DNA from 4 places in the Streptomyces sp. NPDC054783 genome. Region 1 is predicted to be linked to each of the others. Evidence: riboswitches for the same ligand, from Rfam matches in the RefSeq annotation. Region 1 holds a riboswitch; each other region holds the start of a gene.
What was found. A riboswitch is a leader RNA that binds a small molecule or an ion and turns the genes downstream of it on or off. The one in region 1 is predicted to bind cyclic di-AMP.

Region 1 (7,127 bases):
CGAGCGCACCACCCGCGATCCAGTGGTCGCCCGCCCCCTCCAGCACCTGCCGTATGTCGAAGCGGGCCAGCGCCAGGCCGTAGAGCACCAGGCCCAGCCAGAACAGCACCAGCGCCGTGTGTGCGAGCCACGCCGTGCGCTCGGCCGCGTCGAGCGTGGCGCCCAGTACGGCGAGGCTCTCTGTGGCCACACAGCACAGGAACACCGCGCCCGGCATGCGCGGCCTCCAGCGCCGTACGACCAGGACCAGCAGCACCGGCCACAGCAGCGCGGCGAGCGCGAGCAGCGCCTCGGCCAGGGTCTGCCGGCCCAGCGCCGAGATCCGGTTGCCGAGCACCGCGGTCGCGGCGACCGAGGTCAGCGCGCCCGGGCTCTCCGCCTCGGTCACCCAGCGCTCCCGCTCGCCGACCAGCCGCAGGACGAATTCGGCGGCCAGCGCGATCCAGGAGATGCACGCCATCGCCAGCGCCACCCGGGAGACCGACTCGGCTCCGGTCATGTGCAGCCCCACCGACACCACGCCGGTCGCCATCACGGCGGCCCCGGCCGCGGGGGACCGTTCCGCCCACCACGCGCGCAGACCTGAGATGCCGGGCATGCGCCCGATGCTAGGGAGCCGCGGCGTCCCTGCCCGGTGGGCACGCGCGCGTGGAGAACAAAAACGCCGGTACGCGCGTGGAGGCAGGCCGGACGCGTGCGTGGGGGCAGGCCGGACGTGTGCGTTGGGGTAGGCCGGACGTGTGCGTTGGGGTAGGCCGGACGTGTGCGTTGGGGGGCAGGGGAGGCCGTGCGCGGTCGTGGGGACGGGGGGAGAGACCGTGTGGACGTGGCAGGGGAGGCCAAGCGGTCTGGATGGCAGAAGAGGGCGCGCGTGTCCGGAGGAAGAGAAGGCCGCATGCGGGCGTCGGCGCAGGAAAGCCCGACGCGTGCGTGGGTGTGGGAATCAGCGGCTCGTGTGGGGAGGCCGAGGGCGCTGGTGTGCCGTGGGTGGGCCTGTGCGTGGTCGTGCGGTGTGGGGAGGCCGAGGGCGCTGGTGTGCCGTGGGTGGGCCTGTGCGTGGTCGTGCGGTGTGGGGAGGCCGAGGGCGCTGGTATTCCGTGCGTGGGCCTGTGAGTCAGTGGTCCGTGCGGGCAGGCTCAGGGCGCCGCAGGCCGCGCGTGGGGATGTGATTCGGCGACCCGGGCTCGGAGCCCGCGACCCCGCACGCGCGCGTGCACGGGCAATTCGGCGGCACGCGCGCGTGGAGCGGGAAGGACAGGGGGCGCGCCCGCGCCCCCGGGGTGGTGTCAGCCCGGTCGGACCACGCTGTGGATGATCGACTCACCGCCGTAATAGATCGACTCCTCACGGACGTACGCGCCCGGCTTCGGGGCATGGATCATCATGCCGTTGCCTATGTAGACGCCGACGTGGCTGATGTCGTCGTAGAAGAAGATCAGGTCGCCCGGCCGCGCGTCGGCGAGCGAGACCGTGGTGCCCACATTGACCTGGTCGTAGGTGGTGCGCGGAAGGGTGACGCCGGCGGCCCTCCACGCGGCCTGGGTGAGGCCCGAGCAGTCGTAGGAGTCCGGCCCGGTCGCGCCCCACACATAAGGCTTGCCGATCTGCGCGCGGGCGAAGGCGAGCGCCTTCTCGGCCTTCGTGTCGTACGAGCTGGTCGTCGTGGACCCGGTCGAGCCGGAGCCCGTCGAACCGGAGCCCGTCGAACCGGATCCGGAGCCGGACCCCGTGGGCGATGACGACGAGGAGGACGACGATGAAGACGATGAGGCGGCCTGTTGCTGAGCCGCCTGCTGCTTCGCCAGCTCGGCCGCCTTGCGCGCCGCCTCCTGCTGCTTCTGCCGCTCGATGGCGGCCAGCCGCGCCTTCTCCTGGGCCGTCAGCTGCGAGAGCAGTTCGCGCGCCGAGGCCAGTTTCTTCTGGACGGTGGTCTTGGCGGTCTGCAGGTCGTGCTGTGAGTCGGTCAGCGTCTGCAGGCTCTCCGCGGCCTCCCGCCGCTTCTTCATGGTCGCGGCCTGCTCGCCGATGTAGTCGTCGACCGCGTGCTTCTCCCGCGAGGTCAGCCGGTTCATCAGCTGGGTCTGGTCGAAGTAGTCCTGCGGGTCGTTGGCCAGCAGGAAGGTGGCCGTGTCGGGAGCGGCGGTACCGGTGCGGTACTGGGCCGCGGCGAAGGAGCCCAGCTCCTCGCGGGCCTTGTTGAGACCTGCGGTGCGCCGGGCGACGTCGTCGCGCAGGGCGTCGACGCGGCCCCGCTGTCTGCCGGACCGCTCCTTGGCCGCGTCGTACTTCTCGGTCGCCGACTCCGCCTGGCGGTAGAGGTCGTCGACCTTCTTCTCGACCTCCTCCAGGCTCGGCTTGGCGCGATCGGTATTCGGGGCGGCCTCTGCGGTCTGGGAGAGCACGGCCATGGAGGTGAGGGCGGCGGTGGCGAGGGCGGGGGTGCGAAGGCCCGATCCGATGGATCCGCCGGGGCGCGTCTTGCGGTGCGACGCCAAGGGAGGCGACTCCTTCCAATGGGCCGCCTACCGGGTTAGCTGTCGGGTTCGGGCGGTGGTTCGGAAGGGTTGCCCTACGGCGGCGTCCCGGGTGGGAGCCGGCCGATTCACCCCAAAGGTCGGTGGGTCCCCGGCTCCGGACGCCCTGAGGGGCGCGCCGGACTCGGCGGAGGCCGCGCGGCCCGGCGAGGTTCGCCGGTAGGGGTCGTACGGCCCGCACGCACGCTAGCCAACTCGTGTGACTCCTGTGAAGGTTGGTGCGTGATATGTCCGATACATTTTCGTGACCTGGGGCAGGTTTCGCTCCTGTGTCATCGGGCGGTTCCGTTGTGTGAGCAGGCGGAGGCTCATTTTGCGGTCCAGATCAACTCTCTTCCGGAACCGGCCATGTTCCGGGGACGGCGACCGGTTGTCGGTGGGGCGCCCTAGACTCGGAGAGCGATGAGCAGCCTCTTTGACGACAGCTTCCTGGCGGATCTCCAGGCCCCTCGCGGGCACGAGGAGGAGCCCCCGCCGCCGCCCGACGACGATCACGCTCCGGAGCCGCTTCCGGACGATCTGTTCGGCGGGAAGTTCGACGTGCCGCCGGACCGGGAGGCGTACTACCGCGACGGCGCCCCGCGCCCCGCGATCGACCCGGCGGCGCTGCTGGAGGGGCTGAACGACAACCAGCGCGCCGCGGTGGTGCACGCCGGCTCCCCGCTGCTCATCGTGGCCGGCGCCGGTTCGGGCAAGACCCGTGTGCTCACCCACCGCATCGCCCATCTGCTCGCCGAGCGGCATGTGCACCCGGGCCAGATCCTCGCGATCACCTTCACCAACAAGGCCGCGGGCGAGATGAAGGAGCGCGTCGAGCATCTCGTCGGCCCGCGCGCGAACGCGATGTGGGTCATGACCTTCCACAGCGCGTGCGTGCGCATCCTGCGCCGCGAGTCGAAGAGGCTCGGCTTCACGTCGTCGTTCTCGATCTACGACGCCGCCGACAGCAAACGCCTCATGGCCCTGGTCTGCCGCGACCTGGACCTCGACCCCAAGCGCTTCCCGCCGAAGTCGTTCAGCGCCAAGATCAGCAACCTGAAGAACGAGCTGATCGACGAGGAGGACTTCGCCGCCCAGGCCACCGACGGCTTCGAGAAGACCCTCGCCCAGGCCTACGCGCTCTACCAGTCGCGCCTGCGTGAGGCCAACGCGCTCGACTTCGACGACCTGATCATGACGACGGTCAACCTGCTGCGTGCCTTCCCGGACGTCGCCGAGCACTACCGCCGCCGCTTCCGGCACGTCCTGGTCGACGAGTACCAGGACACCAACCACGCCCAGTACGCGCTGGTACGGGAACTTGTCGGCACGGGGGAGCGGTCCGCCGAGGAGGGCGGCACCCCGCCCGGCGAGTACGACCTCCCGCCCGCCGAACTGTGTGTCGTCGGTGACGCGGACCAGTCGATCTACGCCTTCCGGGGCGCGACGATCCGCAACATCCTGCAGTTCGAGGAGGACTACCCGAACGCGACGACGATCCTGCTGGAGCAGAACTACCGCTCCACGCAGACCATCCTGTCCGCCGCCAACGCGGTCATCGAGCGCAACGAGTCCCGCCGCCCGAAGAACCTGTGGACCAACGCGGGCGCCGGCGCGCGGATCACCGGTTACGTCGCCGACACCGAGCACGACGAGGCCCAGTTCGTCTCCGACGAGATAGACCGCCTGGTGGACGCGGGCGATGCCAAGGCCGGCGATGTCGCAGTCTTCTACCGCACCAACGCCCAGTCCCGTGTCTTCGAAGAGGTCTTCATCCGGGTCGGCCTGCCCTACAAGGTCGTCGGCGGTGTCCGCTTCTACGAGCGCAAGGAGGTCCGGGACGTCCTGGCCTACCTGCGCGTCCTCGCCAACCCCGAGGACTCGGTGCCGCTGCGCCGCATCCTCAACGTGCCCAAGCGGGGTATCGGCGAGCGCGCCGAGGCGATGATCGACGCCCTCGCCCAGCGGGAGAGGATCAGCTTCCCGCAGGCGCTCAAGCGCGTGGACGAGGCGTACGGCATGGCCGCGCGCTCCACCAACGCCGTCAAGCGGTTCAACACGCTGATGGAGGACCTGCGTACGATCGTCGAGTCCGGCGCGGGCGCCGCGACCGTCCTCGAGGCGGTGCTCGAACGCACCGGCTACCTGGCCGAGTTGCAGGCCTCCACCGACCCGCAGGACGAGACCCGTATCGAGAACCTCCAGGAACTCGCGGCCGTGGCCCTGGAGTTCGAGCAGGAGCGCGGCGAAGGCGCAGTGACATCGGGGGCCGCCGCCCCGGGCGCCACGCTGGCCGACTTCCTGGAGCAGGTGGCGCTGGTCGCCGACTCCGACCAGATCCCCGACGAGGACGAGGAAGGCTCCGGCGTCATCACCCTGATGACCCTGCACACCGCCAAGGGCCTGGAGTTCCCGGTCGTCTTCCTGACCGGCATGGAGGACGGCGTCTTCCCGCACATGCGCGCCCTCGGCCAGACCAAGGAACTGGAGGAGGAGCGGCGCCTGGCGTACGTGGGCATCACACGCGCGCGGGAGCGGCTCTACCTCACGCGGTCGACGATGCGCAGCGCCTGGGGCCAGCCGTCGTACAACCCGCCCTCCCGCTTCCTGGAGGAGATCCCGGGCACCCATGTGGACTGGAAGCGGACGGGAGCGACGGCGCCGGTGTCCTCCGGGCCTGCCTCGGGGATCGCGGCCTCGCTGTCCTCGACCCGCTCGCGGTCGTCGGCGTCGGGCGCGTCCGGGTTCGCCACGCGGCGCACCACGGAGAAGCCGGTGGTCGCGCTGACCGTCGGGGACCGGGTCACCCATGACCAGTTCGGGCTCGGCACGGTCGTCGCGGTGAAGGGCACGGGTGGGAACGCGGAGGCGACGATCGACTTCGGCGACGCCAAGCCGAAGCGACTGCTGCTGCGGTACGCGCCGGTGGAGAAGCTGTAGGGGTCCGGGGGCGAAAGCCCCCAGGTTCTACGTCGGGTCGAGCCCGTGGCTGCGCAGCCACGGCAGCGGGTCTATGGCCGCCCCGCCCGCGGGCCGTACCTCGAAGTGCAGGTGCGGGCCGGTGGAGTTGCCGGAGTTGCCGGAGTAGGCGATCGGCTCACCGGCCTTGACCGACGTCCCGGCGGGGACGCGGTAGCTGGACAGATGGCAGTACCAGGTCTCCGTGCCGTCCTTCGCCGTCACGATCATCATGTTGCCGTAGGCGCTGTTCCACTTGGTGGAGACGACACCGTCGGTCGCGGCCATCACCGTGGTGCCGTACGAGACGGGGAAGTCGATACCCGTGTGCACGGACATCCAGTTCACCCCGGCCTGGCCGAAGTAGGCGCTGAGCCCCCGCTGTGTGACCGGCAGCACGAACTTGGGGCGCAGCCGCTCCTTGAGCGCGGCCGCGGCAGCCGCCTTCCTCTTCTCCAGCTCCTGCTGGTTCTTGAGGTCGAGCCGCTCCTGCGTCCGGCTCGCCCGGTCGGCGAAGTCGTGGGCGCCGGCGGACAGGGTGTTGAGCTGGGTGTCCAGCTTGCTGTTGGCGGCCGAGGCCTTGACCGTGTGCGCGTCCGGCGCGGAGGCGGAGGTGTCCTGACCGTCGTCGGTCAGCGCGCCGACCGAGGCGGCGGCGATGCCGGCGACGCCCATCACACAGGCCGAGGGCACGGCGACGGTCAGCAGCGCGGAGCGCTTGGGGGTGGTACGACGTCGGGAGCGCGCGGCGTTGCGCGCGCCGGCGCGGGTCGTCGGCGCGCTTTCTTCCTGGTCGTCCAGCAGGCCGGGCCCGGCGGGCGGTTCGTCCGTGGCCCCCGACTCGTCGTCCCCGGCGTGGTGTTCGCCGAACGCGGTGTCCTCGTACGGCGCCTCGTCCTCGTACGGACCCTGCTGGTACGGCACCTGCGGGAAGGCCGCGGTCGACTGCGGGTCGCCGGCCTGGTCGAAGACGGTGGTGGCCTGCTGGCCGAACGGTTCGCCGGCCTGCTCGGCCGCCGCCGGCACGGCCTGGCCGCCGGAATTCCACTGCGTGGCGTCGAATGTGCCCGACTCGAAGGTCTGGGTGCCCCACGCCCACTGCTGGGTCGGTTCGGCGATGCCGGACTGGTCGGGCTGCAGCCAGGCGCTCGCGTCCCACTGGCCGCTGATGTCGTTGCCCGTCGCCTGGGCGGGGATGGTCCACGCGGTGGAGTCGTAGACGCCGGAGTCGTAGGCGGTGTGGTGCTGGGCCGCGTAAGGGTCGTAGGTCAGGCCCTGGCCGGTCTGCCACTGCGTGCTGTCGTACGTGCCGGTGTTCTGCTCGCCGGGCAGGCTGCCGAACAGCGGGTCCGCGGAGAAGGCGCCGGTGCCGTCCGGAAAACCGGTGGTGCCGTAGCTGCCGTACGTGGTGAAGTCACCGTAGACGGCTCCATGCGTTCCGTACGGCGCGTAGTGCGCGTCGGAGGCGTCGGAAGCCGGGGCCGGGGTGGTCATGGTCCCCGACGGGTGACGGTCGTTCACCAACTTCTCTTTCGCCTCGACAACAGGGGCTGCCAGAGCAGTGCGGCGACTGTACCCGCCGGTACCTGGGCGCGACAATCTTCGGCTGGTTTCGCGCCTGCCGTAAACGGGCATTCGGCGGTGTTTCGGGGGGCG
Region 2 (7,127 bases), on a different contig from region 1:
GCTGCACGCACGGCCCCTTGCGCCACCACTCCGGCAGCATCGCGATCGCCTCGTCGCCCAGCGGGTTGACCCCCGGGCCGGCGGCCAGCGAGTGCGCGACCAGCACGTGCAGGCACTTCACACGGTCCGGCATGCCTCCGGCGCTGGGGAACCCCTCCAGGACCTCGATGGCGTCCCGGCGCGCGATGTAGTCCTCGTGGGCGGCACGGTAGGCCGCGGCCAACTCGGGGTCGTTCTGAAGGCGTTCCGTCATTTCCTTCATGACGCCGTCCGCCTCCAGCGTGCCGATCGCCGAGGCGGCACGCGGGCACGTCAGGTAGTACGTCGTCGGGAAGGGCGTGCCGTCGGGCAGCCGGGGGGCGGTCTCCACGACGTCCGGCTGCCCGCACGGGCAGCGGTGCGCGATGGCCCGCAGGCCCCGCGGCGGGCGGCCCAGCTGCTGCTTGAAGGCCTCGACGTCCGCGTCGGTGGGCTCGGTGCGCGGCGTGGCGGGCGGGGGCGTTTCCATGACTGCTTCAGGTCGGCTTTCTATCGATTACTGGTCGGAGGCGTCGGACTTGTCGACGCCGTCCCAGACGTTCGCGTACCAGGGCCGGCGGGCGGCCCTGAGGTCGGTGCGGGACTGCTTGGCCGCACCGGGGTCGATGACGACGTACCCGGTCTCGCCGGGCATCACATAGTGCAGCCGGCGCCGGATCTGCTGCTCGGCGTAGGAGTCGTCCTGCCAGCGCGCCTTGAGGTCGCGCAGTTGCTCGACCCGCTTGCGGGCCTGCTCCTGCTGCCGCTGGAGGTCGGAGATCTGCGCGCGCTGGGAGACGTACTGCCGCATCGGATAGGCGAGGGCGACGATCAGCGAGCACAGCACCAGCGCGAGCAGCGCCGCGCGGCCGGTGAGCCGGGAGCGGCGGGCCTGGCGCCTGGTCTGTGAGCGGTAGACCCGGGCCGCCGTCTGCTCGCCGAGCTGCCGCAGCCTGGTTGCGGTGGAGAAACGGTCCCGGTCCCTCACGGCCATCGGTCCTCCGCTCCCCTTGTGTCCGAGTCTCACACGTGCGTACGTCCCCGGACACGGTACGGGACCGGGTACGGGGACGTACGTATGACTGGCTAAGACTTAGCCCGGGTCGGCTCAGCCCTTGAAGCGGGGGAACGCGCTGCGGCCGGCGTACACCGCGGCGTCGTCGAGGATCTCCTCGATGCGCAGCAGCTGGTTGTACTTGGCGACGCGCTCGGAGCGGGCCGGGGCGCCGGTCTTGATCTGGCCGCAGTTGGTGGCGACGGCGAGGTCGGCGATGGTGACGTCCTCGGTCTCGCCGGAGCGGTGGGACATCATGCACTTGTAGCCGTTGCGCTGGGCCAGCTCGACGGCGTCCAGGGTCTCGGTCAGCGAGCCGATCTGGTTCACCTTCACGAGCAGGGCGTTGGCGGTGCCCTCCTCGATGCCGCGGGCGAGGCGCTCGGGGTTGGTGACGAACAGGTCGTCGCCGACCAGCTGGACCTTGTCGCCGATACGGTCGGTGATGACCTTCCAGCCGGCCCAGTCGTCCTCGAACAGCGGGTCCTCGATGGAGACGAGCGGGTAGGCCGCGACGAGCTCCTCGTAGTACTCCGTCATCTCGGCGGCGGAGCGCTCCTTGCCCTCGAAGAGGTACTTGCCGTCCTTGTAGAACTCGGAGGCGGCCACGTCGAGCGCGAGGGCGATCTGCTGGCCGGGGGCGTAGCCGGCCTCCTTGACGGCCTCGATGATGAGGTCGAGGGCCTCGCGGTTGGAGCCGAGGTTCGGGGCGAAGCCGCCCTCGTCGCCGAGGCCGGTGGACAGGCCCTTGCTCTTCAGGACCTTCTTCAGCGTGTGGTAGACCTCGGCGCCCCAGCGCAGGGCCTCGGAGAAGGACTCCGCGCCGATCGGGGCGATCATGAACTCCTGGATGTCCACGTTGGAGTCCGCGTGCGAGCCGCCGTTGAGGATGTTCATCATCGGCACCGGCAGCAGGTGCGCGTTGGGGCCGCCCAGGTAGCGGAAGAGGGGGAGGTCGGACGCCTCGGAGGCGGCGTGGGCGACGGCGAGGGAGACGCCGAGGATGGCGTTGGCGCCGAGGGAGCCCTTGTTGTCGGTGGCGTCCAGGTCGAACATGGCCTGGTCGATCAGGCGCTGCTCGGTGGCGTCGTAGCCGACCAGCTCCGGGCCGATCTGCTCGATGACGGCGAGGACGGCCTTCTCGACGCCCTTGCCCTGGTAACGGTTGGGGTCACCGTCGCGCAGCTCGATGGCCTCGAAGGCGCCCGTCGAGGCGCCGGACGGGACGGCGGCACGACCCGTGCTGCCGTCGTCGAGGCCGACCTCGACCTCGACCGTGGGGTTGCCTCGGGAGTCCAGGATTTCCCGGGCTACGACGACGTCGATGGACGGCACGAGCATCTCCTTCTTGGGATGTGACGCTGGAAGTGCGGGGCGTGTGCCTGACGGCCGCGCCTTGCGACTAGAGCCTAACCGTCCCCGGGCCGTCAGCCACCGACCGACCGTCCCGTGGACGGGGAGGACACGCAGACGGTACCCATTGTTCACCGACGGAACAAAGGGGCCTCCGGATGAGGCCGAGGTGAAGAGTGGGGAAAGTGGGCAGAAAAAACCCCGCCCCGGCGCGTACGGGGGAACACGCGCCGGGGCGGGGAGCCCATGGGGACGGGGGTGGCCCTCACGAGGCCTTCAGTGTGCGGGCCGGGGATGTGAGGGCACTGTGGGTCCGCTCGGGGCCAGGCGTCACTTCAGGTGCAGCTGCTGGCCCGGGTAGATGAGGTTGGCGTCCTGGACGATGTCCTTGTTCAGCTCGAACAGCTTCTGCCAGCCGCCCTTCACGCCGTGCTTCTCGGCGATGGCGCTGAGGCTGTCGCCCTTGACGACCTTGTACTCGCCGTCGCCCTTCTTGACCTTCGTCCCGGTCGGGGTGGTGACGGTCTTGCTCGCCGACGGGGCCGTGCGCGTGGCGGAGCGGGTGGCGGCCTGCTGGTCGGTGGAGCGGGTGGTGGTGCTCTTGGTGGTGGCGCTCTTGGTGGTGGCGCTCTTGGTGGTCGCCGCCGGGGCCGAGCCGCCGTACGGGGTGCCCGACAGGCCCGTGCCGCAGACCGGCCAGGCGCCCTTGCCCTGGCCCGCGAGGACCTTCTCTGCGACGGCTATCTGCTGCGCCTTGGTGGCGAGGTCGGCACGCGCGGCGTAGGCGGTACCGCCGTACGCGGCCCAGGTGGAGTTGGTGAACTGCAGACCGCCGTAGAAGCCGTTGCCGGTGTTGATCGACCAGTTGCCGCCCGACTCGCACTGGGCGACCGCGTCCCACTCGGAGGCGGTGGCGGCGGAGGCGTTGCCGGCCGCCATCAGCGGGGCGGCGACGGCGGCGCCGGTGACACCGGCGAGCGTGATGGCGCGGACGGCCTTGGACGGGCGACGGTGCTTGCCCTTGCCGGAAAACAGCATGGATCGATCCCCTCACCGACGCCTGCGAGGTGAGCTGTCGGGTTCGGGCCGGTTGAGTTGCCCGGCCGCGCACTCGCTCTTGCGAGGCGCGGCTTCACCCCAAGCCGGTCCAGCGTCAACCGCTGGGCCCGGCGCTTACCTTGGGTCCCCCGCTCCTGCCTACGGCGCTTGACGCGACGACTGTTCCCGGGCAACCGCTGGCAGGATTCGGCGTTGCGGCTGCCGGGGCTCGTGGTGACGAGCGGTCCTGACCGTAGACATGCGATCGACGGAATTTCAAAGACGATCAGGGCTTCTGAGACTCATCCCACACTTTCACCAAACCGGACATCAGTCGCGAAGTGGGGCGCCAACTGCCGCTAGTCGTCGCCCTTTTCGGCAGGGACTTTCAGGGTCTGACCGGCGGCGATGTGGTCCGGGTCGGCACCGATGACCTTCTCGTTGCCGACATAGAGGGCATGCCACCCGCCGTCGACGCCAAGCGAGTCGGCGATGGAGGCGAGGGAGTCGCCCTCACGGACCGTGTAGCTACCCGGTTCGCGGCTGGCGTGACGGCCCGAAGGTGTGGCGTTCTGACCGTTTGTCACGTTTTCGTCCGCGCTTTCGCCGCGGTGGCGTCCGCCGTTGCCGAGCGCGCCGGTGTCGACCAGGCTCCAAGAACCGGCACTCTGCTGGTAATTGTCCGAGTTGTCGGTACCTGGTGTCGCCGCGGGAGAGCTGTCGGATCCCTGCGGGTTTCCGCCGTCGTGCGAGCCTGACTTGTCTGCCTTGTCGGACTTGGGGGCGCTGGTTCCGGCGGAGCCGTCGGCCGCACCGGGAGTACCGGTGGTGTCCTTGCTCCGACTCGGGGTCGGCGTGGCGCTCGAGTTTGAGGCGGAGCCGGAGGAGTCCGAACCCGGGGCGGAGTGGCTGCCGGAGTCCGAACCCGAGCCCGAATCGGAGCCGGAGCCCGGTGAGGACGAATCAGGCAGACCGGACGAGTCGGAGCCCTGGGCCGAGCCGGACGCGCCGTTCGACCCGTCACTGCCGCCGGAGCCGCCGACGCCGGTGTCGACGTCGACCGAGGCGGAGTCGGAGGTCAGCCCGGAGAGCAGGGCACAGGTGGCCCACGGCTTGGTGCCCTGGTCGGCGAGGACCTTCTCGGCGACGGCTATCTGCTGGGAGCGGCTGGCCTGGTCGGCGGTCTCGGCGTACTGCGTGCCGCCGTACTTGGCCCAGTCGCCCTGCGAGATCTGCAGACCGCCGTAGTAGCCGTTTCCGGTGTCCGCACTCCAGGAACCGCCGCTCTCGCATTCGGCGACCTTGTCCCACGTGGTGCCGTCGGCCGCGTTCGCACTGGCGGCGCCGAGCAGCGGGATGGCAATCGCTGAGCCGGTCACGCCGGCCGCGACGAGGAGGGCCGGAGCCTGACGGGGGCGACGGTGACGACCGTTCCCGGAGAGCATGCGGAAGCCTTTCGTGCGACAGCAGAACCGGCGCGGCGGCCGAAGCCTGGCCGCCACACTGATGGGTGAACGTAGCGGCAGACGATCACTTGTCACAAGTTCATGCCGCGCAGATCACGTGAAGATCACAGAGTTGAAAGTTTGTCATCTCGACCTGCGCGGCGGCCGATTGTCCCCTGCCGTCCCCTTTGTCACCCGTCGGGAACGGCGACGCCTCACGCCCGGCGCGCGATCGGGCCGGAACCATGGACTCGACCCGATCCGGGGGGCTTCCCACCCAGGAGGACACGATGCTGCGGCACACCCGGTTGCCCGGAGAGTCCGCGGACTACCTCGCCGCCCGCGAGGAGCTGTGCAGCGCCGAGATCGAACTCATGCGTCACCGCGAGAAGGTCGCGGCCCTGCGCAGAGCGCTTCCGCAGGGCGCCGAGGTCGACGACTACGTCTTCCTCGAGGGCCCCGCCGAGCTCGACGCCGGCGACACGCCCGTCCGCGAGGTGCGGCTGAGCGAGCTGTTCACCGGCCCGGACCGCTCGTTGATCGTCTACCACTTCATGTACGGCAAACGGCAGACCGACCCGTGCCCGATGTGCACCCTGTGGATCGACGGCTTCAACGGCGTCGCCCACCACATCGCCCGGAACGCCGACCTCGTGGTCGCCGCGGCCGCCGACCTGCCCACGCTGCGCCGGCACGCCCGGGGCCGCGGCTGGTCGCGGCTGCGCCTGCTGAGCGCCGGGGACAGCACCTTCAAGTACGACCTGGGCAGCGAGGACGAGAACGGCGTGCAGGACTCCACCGTCTCCGTCTTCACCCGGGACGCGGACGGCACGGTCCGCCATTTCTACTCCGCTCGTCCCCGCATGGCCGAGGACATCGACCAGCGCGGCATCGACCTCCTCAACCCGGTCTGGCACCTCCTCGACCTGACGCCGGGCGGCCGTGGCGACTGGTTCGCGGGACTGGACTACTGAGCGCCGGTGCCTGCCCGGAGCGGCGTGAACTCCACGGGCAGGGTGCGCAGGCCCCGCATGATGAGCCCGCCACGCCATCTCAGGTCGGCCGGATCGACGGCGAGCCGCAGGTCGGGCAGGCGGGTGAGCAGGGTGGCGAGCGCGGTCCGGCCCTCCAGCCGGGCGAGCGGCGCGCCGAGGCAGTAGTGGACGCCGTGGCCGTATCCGAGGTGCTGGTTGTCGCGGCGGGCGAGGTCCAGCACGTCCGGGTCGGCGAACCGCTGCGGGTCCCGGTCCGCCGCCGCGAGCACCACGAGCACCGGGTCCCCCGGCGCGATGTCCTGTCCGCCGATGGCGAGCGGCTCGGTGGCGAACCGCCAGGTGGCCAGCTCCACCGGGCCGTCGTAGCGCAGGAGTTCCTCCACTCCGGTCTCCAGGAGGTCCGTTTCCCTCCTGGCCAGGGAGTCCTGGAGGCGCTCGCGCTGGGCGGGGTGGGTGAGCAGGGCGTAGGTGCCGTTGCCGATGAGGTTGACGGTCGTCTCGAAGCCGGCGAACAGCAGGATGAAGGCCATCGCGGCGGCCTCGTTCTCGGTGAGGTGCTCGCCGTGGTCCGAGGCTCGGATGAGGCCGGAGATGAGGTCCTCGCCGGGCGCGGGCTCGGCGGGCAGCGCTTCGCGCTTCTTGTGGATGAGCTCGGCGAGGTAGCCGCGCATCTTCTTCACCGACCGTGCGACCCCGCCCCGCGGCCCTCCGCCGTGCCGGATCATCATCCCGGCCCAGTCCCGGAAGTCGTCCTGGTCCTCGCGCGGGACGCCGAGCATGTCGCAGATGGCGTAGATGGGCAGCGGGAAGGCGAACTCGTGGATGAGGTCGGCGGAGCCCTTCGCCGCGAACCGGTCGATGAGGTGATCGGTCAGCTCCTGCACCCGGGGCGCGAACTCGGCGACGCGGCGCGGGGTGAACGCCTTGCTGACCAGCCGGCGCAGCCGGGTGTGGTCCGGCGGGTCGATGTTCAGCAGATGGGTCATCAGCTCGGCCTTGCGCTCGCCGGGAATGCCGGTCTTGCCCTTGGCGTGCGCGGGCTCGTCGTGATGCGCCGGGTTCTTGCTCAGCCGCTGGTCGGCGAGGGCCTGCTTGGCATCGGCGTACCGGGTGACCAGCCAGGCCTCGACACCGCTGGGCAGCCGCGTCCGGTGCACCGGCGCGTGCTCGCGCAGCCAGGCGTAGGCGGGGTAGGGGTCGGTGGCGAACTCCCAGGTGAACAGG
Region 3 (7,127 bases), on a different contig from region 1:
GCTGCGCTGCTGGGTGTAGCCGGCGTCCGTGAACACCTTGATCATCTTGGTGTTGGCGGGCAGCACCTCGGCGGCGAAGCGGCGGATGCCGCGCTCGCGGGCGACCGCCGCGATGTGCTCCAGCAGGGCGGAGGCGACCCCGCGGCCCTGGTGGGCGTCCTGCACCAGGAAGGCCACCTCGGCCTCGTCGGCGGGTACGGACGCGGGCATGCCGTCCGGGCCGATGCGGTCATAGCGTACGGTGGCGATGAACTCGCCGCCGATGGTGGCCGCGAGTCCCACCCGGTCCACAAAGTCGTGGTGCGTGAAGCGGTGGACGTCCTTGGCGGAGAGCCTGGGGTACGGCGCGAAGAAGCGGTAGTACTTCGACTCGTCCGAGACCTGCTCGTAGAAGCTGACCAGGCGGTCGGCGTCATCAACGGTGATGGGCCTGATGCGCGCGGTACCCCCGTCGCGCAGCACCACGTCCGCCTCCCAGTGGGCGGGGTATTGGTGCCGGTCCTGCCGGTCCGCCGAGGTCTGCATGGGCCCCAGAGTACGGCTCGCGTCCGACAACGGCGCGGGGCAGTCTGTGGAGGACGGAAGCCGGAACCGAGGCCGCGGTTCCGACGCCACGCCGGAGCGGACGAAGGTCCGCTCCGGGCATGCTTCGCGATATGGGAAACTGGTCTAGACAACCCTGAAGACTGAAGGGCAGCAACACATGGCTGAGCGCCGCGTCAACGTCGGCTGGGCCGAGGGCCTCCACGCCCGCCCCGCCTCCATCTTCGTCCGAGCCGCCACGGCCGCAGGCGTCCCGGTGACGATCGCCAAGGCTGACGGCAACCCCGTCAACGCGGCCTCCATGCTGGCTGTCCTGGGCCTGGGCGCCCAGGGCGGCGAGGAGATCGTCCTCGCCTCCGACGCCGAGGGCGCCGACGCCGCCCTGGACCGTCTGGCCAAGCTGGTCTCCGAGGGCCTCGAGGAACTGCCCGAGACGGTCTGAACACCAGCGCATTGATACGGCGGAGCCGCGTCGCCCTTTTCGGGCGGCGCGGCTCCGCTGTTTCCGGGCTCATTGCGCGCACACCGGAATTGGGGCGCGGAAATAGTCCGCGGCCGAATACCTCTTCTTTGTATACGGCGCCCGTGTTAATGCCGAAGGCCCGACATGTTTACGGCGTGTTGCGAAGTCCTCACACGTTCGGGGCTTCCGGAAAAACGCAGCCGGTGCGCGGCCGTCGCGCGCTCGGTGTGCAGCGCCGTGACGGCCCGCGCGCGCTCGCCGTCGCCGCGCGCCACCGCGTCGACGATGGCGCCGTGCTCGGCCCAGTGATCCACCGGACTCGACGGCGCCTCCACCGCGTACATCCAGGCGATCTTGTGCCGCAGCTGGCCGAGCATCGTGGTCAGCGAGGAGCTGCCCGAGGCCTGGGCGAGCGTCTCGTGGAACCAGCCGCCCAGCGAGCGCAGATCGCCGCTGTTGCCACTGCGGGCCCGCTCCTGGCCCAGCCTGACGAGGCCGCGCAGCACCTTCAGATGGGCCTCGGTGCGCCGCTGGGCGGCCCGGGCCGCCCCGAGCGGCTCCAGCAGCAGGCGCATCTCCAGCAGGTCGGCGGCCTCCTGCTCGGTCGGCTCGGCCACGCACGCGCCCGCGTGCCGGCGGGTCACCACGAAGCCCTCGGCCTCCAGGGTGCGCAGGGCCTCGCGGACAGGGACGCGCGAGACGCCGTAGCGGCGGGCCAGGACTTCCTCGGTCAGCCGGCCGCCGCGCTCGTAGACACCCGCGACGATGTCGTCCCGGATGGCCGTGCACACAGAGTGCGCCGGAATACGCATGACCGACCTCCGCCTTAATCCCCGTGAAACGTCGACGATGGACGCGTGTTCCGTGACTCTATTCCAATGAGCCGGAATTTCCGACGGCGGTCCGGAATCCATGGATATTTTTTGGTCAGCGGGTCGGGAGGGGCCCGTGAAAAACGGCGAAAGCCCCGGCTCGTGAGCCGGGGCTTCGCGTGCCGCGCGACGGGGCGTCAGACGTTCACGCCGTGCTTGCGGAGGTAGGCGACGGGGTCGACGTCCGAGCCGTAGTCGGGGGTCGTACGGGCCTCGAAGTGCAGGTGCGGGCCGGTGGTGTTGCCGGTCGCGCCGGCCAGGCCGATCTGCTGCCCGGAGCTGACCTGCTGACCGACCGAGACGCCGATGGACGACAGGTGGCCGTACTGGGTGTACATGCCGTCGGCCATCCGGATCACGATCTGGTTGCCGTACGCGCCGCCCCAGCCGGTGGAGACGACCGTGCCGGAGCCGACCGCGTGGACGGGGGTGCCGCTGGCGGCGTGGAAGTCGATGCCCGTGTGGTGGCCGGAGGACCACAGGGAACTGCTGGCCTGGTAGCCGGTGGAGACGTAGGAGTCGGTTATCGGGGCGACGAAGGCGTTCAGGCGCTTGCGCTCGGCCTCCCGGGCGGCACGGGCCCTGGCCTCGCGCTCCTCCTTCGCCTTCCTGGCCGCGGCCTCCTCGGCCGCCTTCTGCTCCGCGGCCTGCTGCTGCGCGTCGGCCTGTGCGTCGATGTGCTCGGCGACGCCGTCGCTCACGGCGAGGACCGGCGTGAGCCCGGTCTGCTCCACCGTGTTCTCGGCGGCGAGTGCCGGAGAGGCGGCGAGGGTGCCGATGACACCGGTGGTGGTGAGGGCCGCGACGCCTGCCGCCTGAGCGGTGGTGCGCTTGACCCGGCCGGGCTTGCGGTGCTTCCCGGTGGCGCACATGAACGCCATGAAGTGGCTGGTCCTTTCCTTCCCTCTCGCCTACCGGGTTAGCTGACGGGTTCGGAGCAGGAAGGTCTCCTACGGACTCCCTCGCGCTCGCGCGGGCGCCCGATTCACCCCAGGGACTGCGTGGGTCCCCGGCTCCCCTGGCTCGCGCCGTACGGGGACTCGGCGATGGCTGTCCGGTGCCGCGGGTGCGGCGCACTGCCTACTGACGAACAGCCCGGACGACGCTACGAAAGCCTGCTTTCGAACCCCAAACCGATCCGGGCTTTTGTAGCGCATCCCACAGGGCAGACAGGCAACCTCCGCCTCAAATCGGGCATCTGGGGAAGGGAGTGGAACACCGGGGGCCCTGACGACGAGTTGGTCGTCAGGGCCCCACGCGCGTGTGCCGTCACTCAGCCGTCCATGCGGGCACTACTCGGCCGCCACCACGGTCACTTCACCGATGCCGAGCGCCTCCACCGGCGCCTTGATCTGAGCGGCGTCACCGACGAGGACGGTCACCAGGCGGTCCACCGGGAAGGCGTTCACGGCGGCCGCCGTGGCCTCCACCGTGCCCGTCGCCGCGAGCTGCTGATAGAGCGTCGCCTGGAAGTCGTCGGGCAGGTGCTGCTCGACCTGGTCGGCCAGCGTGCTCGCGACGGCGGCCGCGGTCTCGTACTTCAGCGGCGCCACCCCGACGAGGTTCTGCACGGCCACGTCCCGCTCGACGTCGGTCAGGCCGTCCGCGGCGAGGGTGCGCAGCACCTTCCACAGGTCCTCCAGCGCCGGGCCGGTGTTGGGGGTGTCCACGGAGCCGCTGATGGCGAGCATCGACGCGCCCGTACCGTCCGGCGCGGAACGAAGGACCTGGCCGAACGCGCGCACACCGTAGGTGTAGCCCTTCTCCTCGCGCAGGACGCGGTCCAGGCGGGAGGTGAGGGTGCCGCCGAGGCAGTAGGTGCCGAGCACCTGTGCGGGCCACACGCGGTCGTGCCGGTCGGGGCCGACGCGGCCGATGAGCAACTGCGTCTGGACGGCGCCGGGCCGGTCCACGATGACCACGCGTCCGGTGTCGTCCGCGGTCACCGACGGCACGGGCCGCGGCTCGCCCGGGGTGCCCGTCCAGGCGCCCAGGGTGTCGCCGAGCAGCGCGTCCAGGTCGACGCCGGTGAGGTCGCCGACGACGACCGCGGTGGCCGTGGCGGGGCGTACGTGCCGGCTGTAGAAGGCGCGTACGGCGGCGGCGTCGATCTTCTCGACCGTCTCCTCGGTGCCCTGGCGCGGGCGCGACATGCGCGAGGCCACCGGGAACAGCTCCTTGGAGAGCTCCTTCGCGGCCCGGCGCGAGGGGTTGGCCAGCTCGTGCGGGATCTCGTCCAGGCGGTTGCGGACCAGCCGCTCCACCTCGCTGTCGGCGAACGCGGGCGCGCGCAGCGCGTCGGCGAGCAGACCGAGCCCCTTGGCCAGGCGGGAGGCCGGCACCTCCAGGCTGATCCGGACGCCGGGGTGGTCGGCGTGCGAGTCCAGCGTGGCGCCCGCGCGCTCCAGTTCGGCGGCGAACTCCTCGGCGGAGTGCTTGTCGGTGCCCTCGGAGAAGGCCCGCGCCATGATCGTGGCGACGCCGTCCAGGCCGGCCGGCTCGGCGTCCAGGGGCGCGTCCAGCAGCACCTCGACGGCGACGACCTGCTGGCCGGGGCGGTGGCAGCGCAGCACGGTCAGGCCGTTGTCGAGCGTGCCCCGCTCGGGGGCCGGGAACGCCCACGGCTTGGCCTCGCCGGGCTGCGGCTGGGGGTGGAAGTCCATGGTGGCGAGCTCGGTCACTTGGCCGTCTCCTCGTTCTCGTTACCGGCCTCTACGGTCGCTTCCTGCTCCGGGTCCTCACCGCGCCCCGCTTCCTCGGTGTGCTCGGCGGAATCGGCGGACAGCGGCTCGTAGACGAGGACCGCTCGGTTGTCGGGCCGCAGGCGGGCCTTGGCGACCTCCCGGACCTCCTCGGGGGTCACCTCCAGGACGCGCTTGACGGCGGTGAGGGCGAGCTGCGGATCGCCGAACAGGACGGCGAACCGGCACAGTTCGTCGGCACGCCCTGCGACCGTGCCCAGCCGGTCCAGCCACTCGCGCTCCAACTGGGCCTGGGCGCGCTCCATTTCCTCGGGCGTGGGGCCCTCCTCGGCGAACCGGGCCAGCTCCTCGTCGATGGCGGTCTCGATGACCGGCACCTCGACGTCACCGGAGGTCTTCACGTCCAGCCAGCCCATGGAGGGCGCGCCGGCGAGCCGCAGCAGGCCGAATCCGGCCGCGACGGCCGTGCGGTCGCGTCGCACCAGCCGGTTGTAGAGGCGGGAGGACTCGCCGCCGCCGAGGACGGTCAGGGCGATGTCGGCGGCGTCGCACGCGCGCGTGCCGTCGTGCGGGAGGCGGTAGGCGGCCATCAGGGCGCGCGCCGGGACCTCCTCGACGACAACCTCGCGCTTCTGCTCGCCGATGACCTCCGGCAGGGAACCGTCGCGGGGGGCGGGCTTGCCGTCGTGGGACAGGATCGACCCGAAGTATTTCTCGATCCAGGCGAGGGTCTGGTGAGGATCGATGTCGCCGACCACGGAGAGTACCGCGTTGTTCGGCGCGTAGTAGGTACGGAAGAACTGGCGGGCGTCCTCCAGGGTGGCCGCGTCCAGGTCCGCCATCGAGCCGATCGGCGTGTGGTGGTAGGGGTGGCCCTCCGGGTAGGACAGGCCGGTCAGCTTCTCGAAGGCGGTGCCGTAGGGCACGTTGTCGTAGCGCTGGCGGCGCTCGTTCTTGACGACGTCCCGCTGGTTCTCCATGGACTCGTCGTCCAGGGCGGCGAGCAGCGAGCCCATGCGGTCGGCCTCCAGCCAGAGGGCGAGCTCCAGCTGGTGGGCGGGCATGGTCTCGAAGTAGTTGGTGCGCTCGAAGCTGGTGGTGCCGTTCAGCGAGCCGCCGGCGCCCTGGACGAGCTCGAAGTGACCGTTGCCCTGGACCTGCGCCGAGCCCTGGAACATCAGGTGCTCGAAAAGGTGAGCCAGGCCGGTACGGCCCTTGACTTCGTGGCGGGAGCCGACGTCGTACCAGAGGCAGACCGCCGCGACCGGGGTCAGGTGGTCCTCGGAGAGCACCACGCGCAGACCGTTGGCCAGGCGATGCTCGGTCGCTGTCAGGCCCCCGGAGCCTGCCTCGGCTGTGGTCGTGTGACCCATGGGCATGTACATCCCTTCGCGAGCGGAGGCGGTTGTGGAAACCGCGGTTTTCCTGCCGTTCCTGCCACTGTATGCAAACCGTGCGGGACCTCGGCGAAGTTCCGGCGGGACGTACGCCCACAGCGGATCCCGCGGCCCGCTCCGGACCCGCCCGGGGATGCTGGGAAACCTCCGGGGACCGGGGTCGTGGCACGGGTTGTCAGTGCCGCGGTCCACAATGGTCCGCGTCAGATCAGTCAATCGCTTCAGCAAGGAGCCGGCAGCGATGGCCCGCCGCAGCACGAAGACCCCGCCGCCCGACGACTCGTTCGAGGAGAGGATCCTCGACATCGACGTCGTGGACGAGATGCGTGGCTCCTACCTCGAGTACGCCTACTCGGTCATCTACTCGCGCGCCCTGCCGGACGCCCGTGACGGCCTCAAGCCGGTGCACCGCCGGATCGTCTACCAGATGAATGAGATGGGCCTGCGCCCCGACCGCGGCTATGTGAAGTGCGCGCGCGTCGTCGGCGAGGTCATGGGCAAGCTGCACCCGCACGGCGACGCGTCGATCTACGACGCGCTGGTGCGCATGGCCCAGCCCTTCTCCATGCGGGTGCCGCTGGTCGACGGCCACGGCAACTTCGGCTCGCTGGGCAACGACGACCCGCCGGCCGCCATGCGGTACACCGAGTGCCGCCAGGCCGAGGCGACGAGCCTGATGACGGAGTCGATCGACGAGGACACGGTCGACTTCGCGCCGAACTACGACGGCCAGGAGCGCGAGCCGGTGGCACTGCCCGCCGCCTTCCCGAACCTGCTGGTCAACGGCTCCTCGGGCATCGCGGTCGGCATGGCGACGAACATGGCGCCGCACAACCTGCGCGAGGTCATCGCGGCCGCCCGTCATCTGATCAAGCACCCGAACGCGGACCTGGACGCGCTGATGAAGCACGTCCCGGGCCCGGACCTGCCCACCGGCGGACGGATCGTCGGCCTGGACGGCATCCGTGACGCGTACGCGACGGGCCGTGGCACCTTCAAGATGCGCGCGACGGTCTCGATCGAGACGGTGACGGCGCGCCGCAAGGGCCTGGTGGTCACCGAACTGCCCTTCACGGTCGGCCCCGAGAAGGTCATCGCGAAGATCAAGGACCTGGTCAACGCCAAGAAGGTCCAGGGCATCGCCGACGTC
Region 4 (7,127 bases), on a different contig from region 1:
CTGGAACGGCTCCTCCACCTTCGGCGAGTTCGGGTTCTTCGCCGTCTACGGCGGATTCATGATGCCCGTGTTCGGGTTGCTGACCTGGCTCGCGATCTGGACGAGGCAGCGGGAGCTGCGGACCGTGCGGGAGGAGCTGCCGGCGTATGTGCTGGCCGGGTGGCTGGGGCCGGCCGAGCCGTTCGCGCTCGGGTCGATGCGGGCCCGGCGGACGGCCCGTGACTACGCCCGGCACCACGGCGGCAAGCCGGTGGCACGGGAGGTGGCACGCTACGAGGCGTACGCCACCTCACTCGCGTTTCTGCGGCGCCGGGGGCGGCAGGGCAAGGCCGGGGCCGACTTCGTCGTACGGGAGCGGGAGTTGCTGGACGAGCTGTGGAAGCGGCGGAATGCGGCGCGGCCGGCGTTGGAGTACGCGATGCGGGTGGCTCCGCCGGTTCGGCAGATGTACGCGGCACCGGTGCCGATGCCTACGGCGTATCGGCCGGGGTACGGCTATCCGGCGGCGCCCTACTCTTCCTACAACCCGTATCAGTCGTAACCCATCGGGTTGCGGAGGATTCGGCACCGCCGGAATCCGCCGTCGTGGCTGAGCACCGTTGCGGCGGAAGCATCAGGCCGGCAGGAAGGTCAGGCAGACGCTGCCGTCAGACTCGCCAGCTCCTCCTCCGTCAGCTGCAGGTCCGCCACGTCCAGGAGGGCCGGGAGCTGGTCCGGCGTGCGGGCCGAGGCGATCGGGGCCGTGATCGTCGGCTGGGCCGCGAGCCAGGCGAGGGCGACCGTGGCGACGGGGGCGTCATGGGCGGCGGCGATCTCGTCCAGGGCCGCGAGGACCTTCTGGCCGCGCTCGGTCTCCGCGTGCTCCTGGGCCCGGCCCGCACGGGCGCTGTCGACCTTGGTGCCGGGGCGGTACTTGCCGGTCAGGAAGCCCGCGGCCAGGGAGAAGTACGGCACGGCGGACAGGCCCTCCTTGGCGGCCAGGTCCTGCAGCGGGCCCTCGTAGGTGTCGCGGGAGACGAGGTTGTAGTGGGGCTGGAGGGCCACATAGCGGGCCAGGCCCTCGCGGTCGGAGAAGTCGAGCGAGGCCTTCAGGCGCTCGGGGCTGATGTTGGAGGCGGCGACGTGGCGGACCTTGCCCGCCTTCACCAGCTCGTCCAGCGCGCCGATGATCTCCTCGACCGGGATCTCGGGCTTGTCGAAGTGGGTGTAGTAGAGGTCGATGTAGTCGGTGTCCAGGCGGCGCAGGGAGGCGTCGGCGGCGGCCTTGATGTTGACGGCGGACAGACCCTGGAACTCCGGGTGCTGGCTGACCTTGGTGGCGATGACGACGCGGTCGCGGTTGCCACGGGCCTTGACCCACTTGCCGATGATCGTCTCGGACTCGCCGCCCTTGTGGCCCTCGATCCACGCCGTGTAGGAGTCGGCGGTGTCGATGAAGTTGCCGCCGGCCGCCGTGTAGGCGTCGAGGACGGCGAAGGAGGTCTCCTCGTCGGCGGTCCAGCCGAAGACGTTGCCGCCGAGGCAGAGCGGGAAGACCTGGAGGTCGGATGAACCGAGTGTGCGCAGAGAGGTCATGCCCTATGTCAACGCCGACGGTGGATGATCGCATTCCACCGCCGGCGTCAAGAACGCCCGGAAGGACGCGTCAGGGGGTGAGGCCCTTCTCCCGCAGCCACGGCGCCGGGTCGATGGCGGTGGCCTGGCCGTTCGGGTGGACCTCCAGGTGCAGGTGCGGGCCGGTGACGTTGCCGGTGGCGCCGACACGGCCGATGACCTGGCCGGTGGAGACCTTCTGCCCGACGGAGACGTTGATCGAGGACTGGTGGCAGAACCACAGCTCGGTGCCGTCGTCCAGGGTGATGACGGTGCGGTAGCCGTAGGCGCCCGCCCAGCCGGCCTGGGTGACCGTGCCGCCGTGGACGGCCTTGATGAGGGTGCCGGTGGGGGCGGCGAAGTCGAGGCCGGTGTGGTAGCCGGAGGACCACATCGCGCCGGGCTGCCCGAAGGTACCGGTGATCGTGTACGAGACGACCGGCAGCGTGTACTCCTTGGCCAGCTCGGCCAGCCGCTTGGCCTCGGCGGCCTTCTTGGCGTCGGCCTCCGCCTTCTCCTTGGCGGCGGCGGCCTTGGCCGCGGCGGCCTGCTCCGCCGTGGCGGCCGCGGCGGCGGTCTGCTTGTCGGCCGCGGCGATCGCGGCGGCGGTGGCCTTGCTGTCGGCCTTGCTCTGCTGCTGCTCGGCCTGGGCCATGATCCGGTTGCGCAGGGCCTCGCCGGCATTGCCGCTGCCGGCGCTGTCGGTGGTCACGCCGACCTTGCTGAGGCCGGTCGCAGTGGCCTGGGGCGCATCGGAGGAGTCGCCGAAGATGTGCTCGACGGAGTCCAGGTCCGGCAGGGATATGGAGACCGGCGGCTTGCCGGTGTTGGCGCTGGCGATGCCGCCCGCGCCGACCGCGGCCATCACGCCGACGCCGAGGACGGTGGAGCTGCGCGCGAAGCCGCCGCGTTGCTTGGCGACGCGGTGCCGGCCACGGACCGGGGTGACGGAGTCCTCGGTGGGGTTCCACTCCTCCCAGGGCCCCTCCTCGGCGCGGTAGGCGCCGTAGCCGAAGGTCTCCGGCTGGGCTTGCGCGGGCACGTACGGGGCTTCTGGGGCGGGCCGGTTGGACGCCACTCGGGCGTACTCCTTTCCTTCCTCCGCCTACCGGGTTAGCTGACGGGTTCGGAGCAGGAAGGTCTCCTACGCGCGTATACCAGCCGGTATCCGCGTGATTCACCCCAAGATGGTGGTTCCCCGGCTCCCTTGCGGGATTAGGCGCGTGCGCACGGAGCCGCCTCTTGTGACGGCTGGGACGACCGCGCTGCGTTATCGAACGTTAATAGACCTGAGAGTCACTTTCCAAGCCGTTCGGCTTGATCATTAACCTTTTCCGAGCGGAACTTACCGGCCGGGAGTGCAGCAAATCCGGGCGAGTTGACCGCCACTCAGGAGCCTGGGCGTTTTTGATGGTGACTCAGGTGTTATTCGGAGGGCGGTCGTCCGGTCACCCTGGGTGAAAACGATCAGGTGGCGCCGGACGACCCACCGAGTGGTGTACAGTAGAGACACAACGACGCGGGGTGGAGCAGCTCGGTAGCTCGCTGGGCTCATAACCCAGAGGTCGCAGGTTCAAATCCTGTCCCCGCTACTCAAAACTCAGGGCCGGAATCCATTGGATTCCGGCCCTGAGTGCTTTCAGCCCCCGCACGGGGCGGGCCGGGGCCGGCTCACCCCAGCAGATGTCCGTTCGGCGCCTTGGCGCGTCCCTCCAGCTCGGGCAGGACGACCACCTCCGCGCCGGCCTTCGCCAGGACTCCGCTCCCGTCGGCCGCATCCACGAACGTGTCGGGCTCCCGCCAGGCCGTGACCACCCTCCGCACCCCCGCCCGAAGGATCAGCTCGGCACAGGGCGCGGGCCTCGAGGCCCGCCGGGCGCAGGGCTCCAGGCTGCTGTACACCGTGGCGCCGGCCAACCGCTCATCCGCCGGGTCGACCTTCGCGAGGGCGGCCTCCTCCGCATGGACCACGGGGTCGTCCCCCTCGCGCGAGTGACCTCGCGCGAGCTCCGTGCCGTCGGCCGCGACCACCACCGCCCCCACACTGAACGCGGTCCGCGAGGGCGGACACAGCGCGGCCAGTTCGCAGGCGGTGCGCAGCCAGTGACGGTCGGCGGCGGTGGCGACCGCACCCGCGCCGGGGGCCGTGGGCTCGTAGCGCATGAGGACCACGTCCTCGATCCGGCGGGTCTCGGTCAGGCGCAGCCGGCCGGCCTGGTAGCCGCCGGGGCCGAACAGGCGGGGCGCTGCCGGGTCACCGACGAACAGCGGCGCGAGGACCAGCTGGAGCTCGTCGGCGAGGCCCAGCTGCAGCAGCTGGGTGTGGACCGTGCCGCCGCCCTCGACCATCAGCCGCCGGACCCCGCGCACGTCGTGCAGGTGGGACAGCAGGGACCGCCAGTCGAGGCCGGGGCCCAGCGCGACGACGTCGGCGGTGTCACCGACGCGGCGCGCGGCCCGCTCGGCGCCCTCGTCGGTCGTGCAGACGAGCTTGTCGCCGCCGGTGTGCCAGAAGTTGGCGTCGGGATCGAGGTCGCCGGTGGCGGTGACGGTCACCTTCAGCGGGTACTCCGGTCGACCCTCGCGCACCCGTGCCGCGCGGCGCTCGGCGGAGTTGACCAGAAGCCGCGGGTTGTCGGCGCGGATCGTGCCGGCGCCGATCAGGATGGCGTCGACGGAGGCCCGTACCGCGTCGACCCGGTCGAAGTCGGCCGGGCTGGACAGCAGGAGCCGGTCGGGGCCGGTGTCGTCCAGGTAGCCGTCGAGGGAGACGGCGGCGGACAGCAGCACGTACGGGTACGACATCGGCGCGGTCTCCCTGCGAGGCGAGTCTTGGTTCAAGTTTGAAACAAACTTACACTGGCGGCATGACGACCCGCTGGCTCAGCCCCGAGGAGCAGCGCGCCTGGCGCGCGTACATGGCCGCGACGCACCTCCTGGAGGACGCGATCGACCGACAGCTCCAGCAGGACGCCGGCATGCCACACCTGTTCTACTCCGTGCTGGCCAACCTGTCCGAGGCGCCCGAGCGGCGGCTGCGGATGACGGACCTCGCCGAGTCGTTGAAGATCACGCGCAGCAGGCTGACGTACGCGGTGACCCGGCTCGAGCGGAACGGGCTGGTACGGCGGGAGGACTGCCGCTGGGACAAGCGCAGCAGCATCGCCGTACTGACGGACGAGGGGATGGCCGCACTGGAGCGTACGGCGCCCGGGCACGTGGAGACCGTGCGCGCCACCCTGTTCGACCGGCTCACACCGGAGCAGGTGCGGCAGCTGGAGGAGATCTGCACGGGGATCGCGCGCGGGTTGCAGGGCGGCGATGCCGAATCCGGGGCGGAGGACGTGCCCTGGCGGCGCCGTTCGTCCTGTTCGTGATTCCTGATTGCTTTAAGTTTTAAGCATGAGGTAGGGTCCCGTGCGTACCGCTGCTTCAAATCTGAAGCACTGCCCGCACCCGGAGGGACCCGCATGCCCGACACCCCCGCCGCCACGCCGCGCTCCCGCGTCCGGGTACCGCTGCGCTTCCACGACGGCTACAGCGTCGACGCCGAACTCGTCACCTTCCACGGCCTGGCCGACGGCCAGGAGCACGTAGCCGTCGTCCTCGGCGACCCCGCACCCGGCACCGCCCCGCTGGTGCGCCTGCACTCCGAGTGCCTGACCGGCGACGTCTTCGCTTCGGCCCGCTGCGACTGCGGACCCCAGCTGCGCGAGGCGGTCGAGCGCATCGCCGACCGCGGCGGAGTGCTGCTCTACCTGCGCCAGGAGGGCCGCGGCATCGGCCTCTACAACAAGCTCGACGCCTACGCCCTCCAGGACCAGGGCCTGGACACCTACGAGGCGAACGCCGCGCTCGGCCTGCCGGAGGACGCCCGCGACTACACGGCCGCCGCGCAGATGCTCGCCGCCCTCGGCATCGGGGAGCTGGACCTGCTGTCCAACAACCCCGACAAGGCCGAGCAGCTGCGGGCACTGGGCGTGGTCGTACGGGACCGGGTGCCCACCGGTGTCTTCACCACCGCCCACAATGTCCGCTACCTGCGCGCGAAGGTCCTCCAGACCCGGCACACGCTGCCGCTGGCCGAGCTGAGCGTGGGCTGAGCCCGGCGGTTCGGCCGGACCGCGGCACAGGGAACTGAAGCGCCGATCACCGCACCTGCCGACGCCCGTCACCGTGGCGGCGTGACCATGCGCGCCGGGGGCGGGCCGGTGAGCCGGAGGCGTCGTGGGCCTCAGTTCCAGCACTTGAACAGCGGCTCGCCCAGCGTCTGCGGTCGCCAGTAGCGGACCGCCTTCAGCTCGGCCTCCGTCAGCGCGCTCAGATCGACCGAGGTCGGCGGCCAGGCGGCCGATGCTGAGCCCTTCGAGCCTTCCAGCGAGGCGATGTCGACGGCGTGCCGGGCGACCCGCTGCCGTGCACCGCAGCCTGCCGTTCGCCTTCCATCCCGGCCATCGTGCCACAACACCGGACAATTACGTACGATCGACCGTACGTCTTGTTCCAGGGTCAGGAAGTCCGTGTGATTCCGAGGTCGGCGAGCAGGACCCGCACCCGTCCCTCGATGGCGTCCCGGATCGGGCGGACCGCCTCGACCCCCTGCCCGGCGGGGTCGTCCAGTTGCCAGTCCAGGTAGCGCTTGCCGGGGAAGACCGGGCAGGCGTCGCCGCAGCCCATCGTGATGACCACGTCCGAGGACCGCACCGCCTCGGTGGTGAGGACCTTCGGCGTCTCGGCGGAGATGTCGATGCCGACCTCCGCCATGGCCTCGACCACGGCGGGGTTGACCGCGTCGGCGGGCGCGGAACCGGCCGAGCGGACCTCGACCCGGTCGCCGCCGAGGCGGGTGAGGAAGGCGGCGCCCATCTGGGAACGGCCGGCGTTGTGGACGCAGACGAAGAGGACGGAGGGGCGCGGGGCGGCGGAGCTCATGGGTGTCCTTGCAGGTGTCTGGGCAGGTGTCTGGTGTCTTGGCAGTTGTCCTCGCGGCTGTCCCTGCGGGCGGAAGGGCGGTCAGGAGACGGCGGGTTCGGGCTCGGCGTGCGGTACGGCGCCGTCGTCGTCCGCCGGGCGCGCGTGACGCCCGTACCCGTATACGACCGCCACGGCGGCCGACCCGAGTACGGCGCCCAGCAGTTGCGCCCCGACGAACGGGGCGACCGAGGCGGGGGCGATTCCGGCGAAGGTGTCGGTGAAGGCACGGCCGACGGTGACGGCGGGGTTCGCGAAGGAGGTGGAGGAGGTGAACCAGTAGGCGGCGCCGATGTAGGAGGCCACGGCCGCCGGGGCCAGGGGGGCGCGGCCGGTGCGCTCCAGGCCGAGGACGAGCAGGATGAGCCCGCCCGTGGCGACGACCTCGCCCAGCCAGAGGTGGCCGGCGGACCGGTCGTGGGCGGAGAACCTCACCAGCGGCTCGGCGAACATCGCGTCGGCCAGCACCGCGCCGCCGATCGCCCCGGCGATCTGCGCGGGCACGTACGCGGCGACCTCCCGCAGGCTCGGCCCGGAGCCGGTGCGGCGGCCGGTGAACCAGG

Region 2: linked by a shared signal. The riboswitch ahead of ACWGJ5_RS19535 (transglycosylase family protein) and the one ahead of ACWGJ5_RS18475 (NlpC/P60 family protein) in region 1 are both predicted to bind cyclic di-AMP.
Region 3: linked by a shared signal. The riboswitch ahead of ACWGJ5_RS14130 (M23 family metallopeptidase) and the one ahead of ACWGJ5_RS18475 (NlpC/P60 family protein) in region 1 are both predicted to bind cyclic di-AMP.
Region 4: linked by a shared signal. The riboswitch ahead of ACWGJ5_RS09520 (M23 family metallopeptidase) and the one ahead of ACWGJ5_RS18475 (NlpC/P60 family protein) in region 1 are both predicted to bind cyclic di-AMP.

What each region holds. Positions count from the first base shown of each region.
Region 1 is NZ_JBSHAY010000009.1:163,754-170,880, forward strand. It holds gene ACWGJ5_RS18470 (tellurite resistance/C4-dicarboxylate transporter family protein) at 1-598, opposite strand, end outside; gene ACWGJ5_RS18475 (NlpC/P60 family protein) at 1,287-2,495, opposite strand; cyclic di-AMP (ydaO/yuaA leader) riboswitch at 2,503-2,674, opposite strand; gene pcrA (DNA helicase PcrA) at 2,937-5,453, shown strand; gene ACWGJ5_RS18485 (peptidoglycan DD-metalloendopeptidase family protein) at 5,481-6,992, opposite strand.
Region 2 is NZ_JBSHAY010000010.1:99,690-106,816, forward strand. It holds partial or broken gene ACWGJ5_RS19520 (DUF501 domain-containing protein) at 107-508, opposite strand; gene ACWGJ5_RS19525 (FtsB family cell division protein) at 536-1,012, opposite strand; gene eno (phosphopyruvate hydratase) at 1,127-2,413, opposite strand; gene ACWGJ5_RS19535 (transglycosylase family protein) at 2,756-3,463, opposite strand; cyclic di-AMP (ydaO/yuaA leader) riboswitch at 3,468-3,640, opposite strand; gene ACWGJ5_RS19540 (transglycosylase family protein) at 3,823-4,908, opposite strand; gene ACWGJ5_RS19545 (DUF899 family protein) at 5,199-5,882, shown strand; gene ACWGJ5_RS19550 (cytochrome P450 family protein) at 5,876-7,127, opposite strand, start outside.
Region 3 is NZ_JBSHAY010000006.1:211,653-218,779, forward strand. It holds gene ACWGJ5_RS14115 (bifunctional acetate--CoA ligase family protein/GNAT family N-acetyltransferase) at 1-525, opposite strand, end outside; gene ACWGJ5_RS14120 (HPr family phosphocarrier protein) at 704-985, shown strand; gene ACWGJ5_RS14125 (GntR family transcriptional regulator) at 1,132-1,818, opposite strand; gene ACWGJ5_RS14130 (M23 family metallopeptidase) at 2,016-2,759, opposite strand; cyclic di-AMP (ydaO/yuaA leader) riboswitch at 2,772-2,934, opposite strand; gene ACWGJ5_RS14135 (M16 family metallopeptidase) at 3,171-4,559, opposite strand; gene ACWGJ5_RS14140 (M16 family metallopeptidase) at 4,556-5,959, opposite strand; gene ACWGJ5_RS14145 (DNA gyrase/topoisomerase IV subunit A) at 6,219-7,127, shown strand, end outside.
Region 4 is NZ_JBSHAY010000003.1:555,252-562,378, reverse strand. It holds gene ACWGJ5_RS09530 (PrsW family intramembrane metalloprotease) at 1-541, shown strand, start outside; gene ACWGJ5_RS09525 (aldo/keto reductase) at 631-1,575, opposite strand; gene ACWGJ5_RS09520 (M23 family metallopeptidase) at 1,646-2,671, opposite strand; cyclic di-AMP (ydaO/yuaA leader) riboswitch at 2,681-2,825, opposite strand; tRNA gene ACWGJ5_RS09515 (tRNA-Met) at 3,112-3,185, shown strand; gene ACWGJ5_RS09510 (dihydrofolate reductase family protein) at 3,265-4,398, opposite strand; gene ACWGJ5_RS09505 (MarR family winged helix-turn-helix transcriptional regulator) at 4,461-4,970, shown strand; gene ACWGJ5_RS09500 (GTP cyclohydrolase II) at 5,064-5,696, shown strand; gene ACWGJ5_RS09495 (hypothetical protein) at 5,828-6,061, opposite strand; gene ACWGJ5_RS09490 (arsenate reductase ArsC) at 6,103-6,525, opposite strand; gene ACWGJ5_RS09485 (aquaporin) at 6,607-7,127, opposite strand, start outside.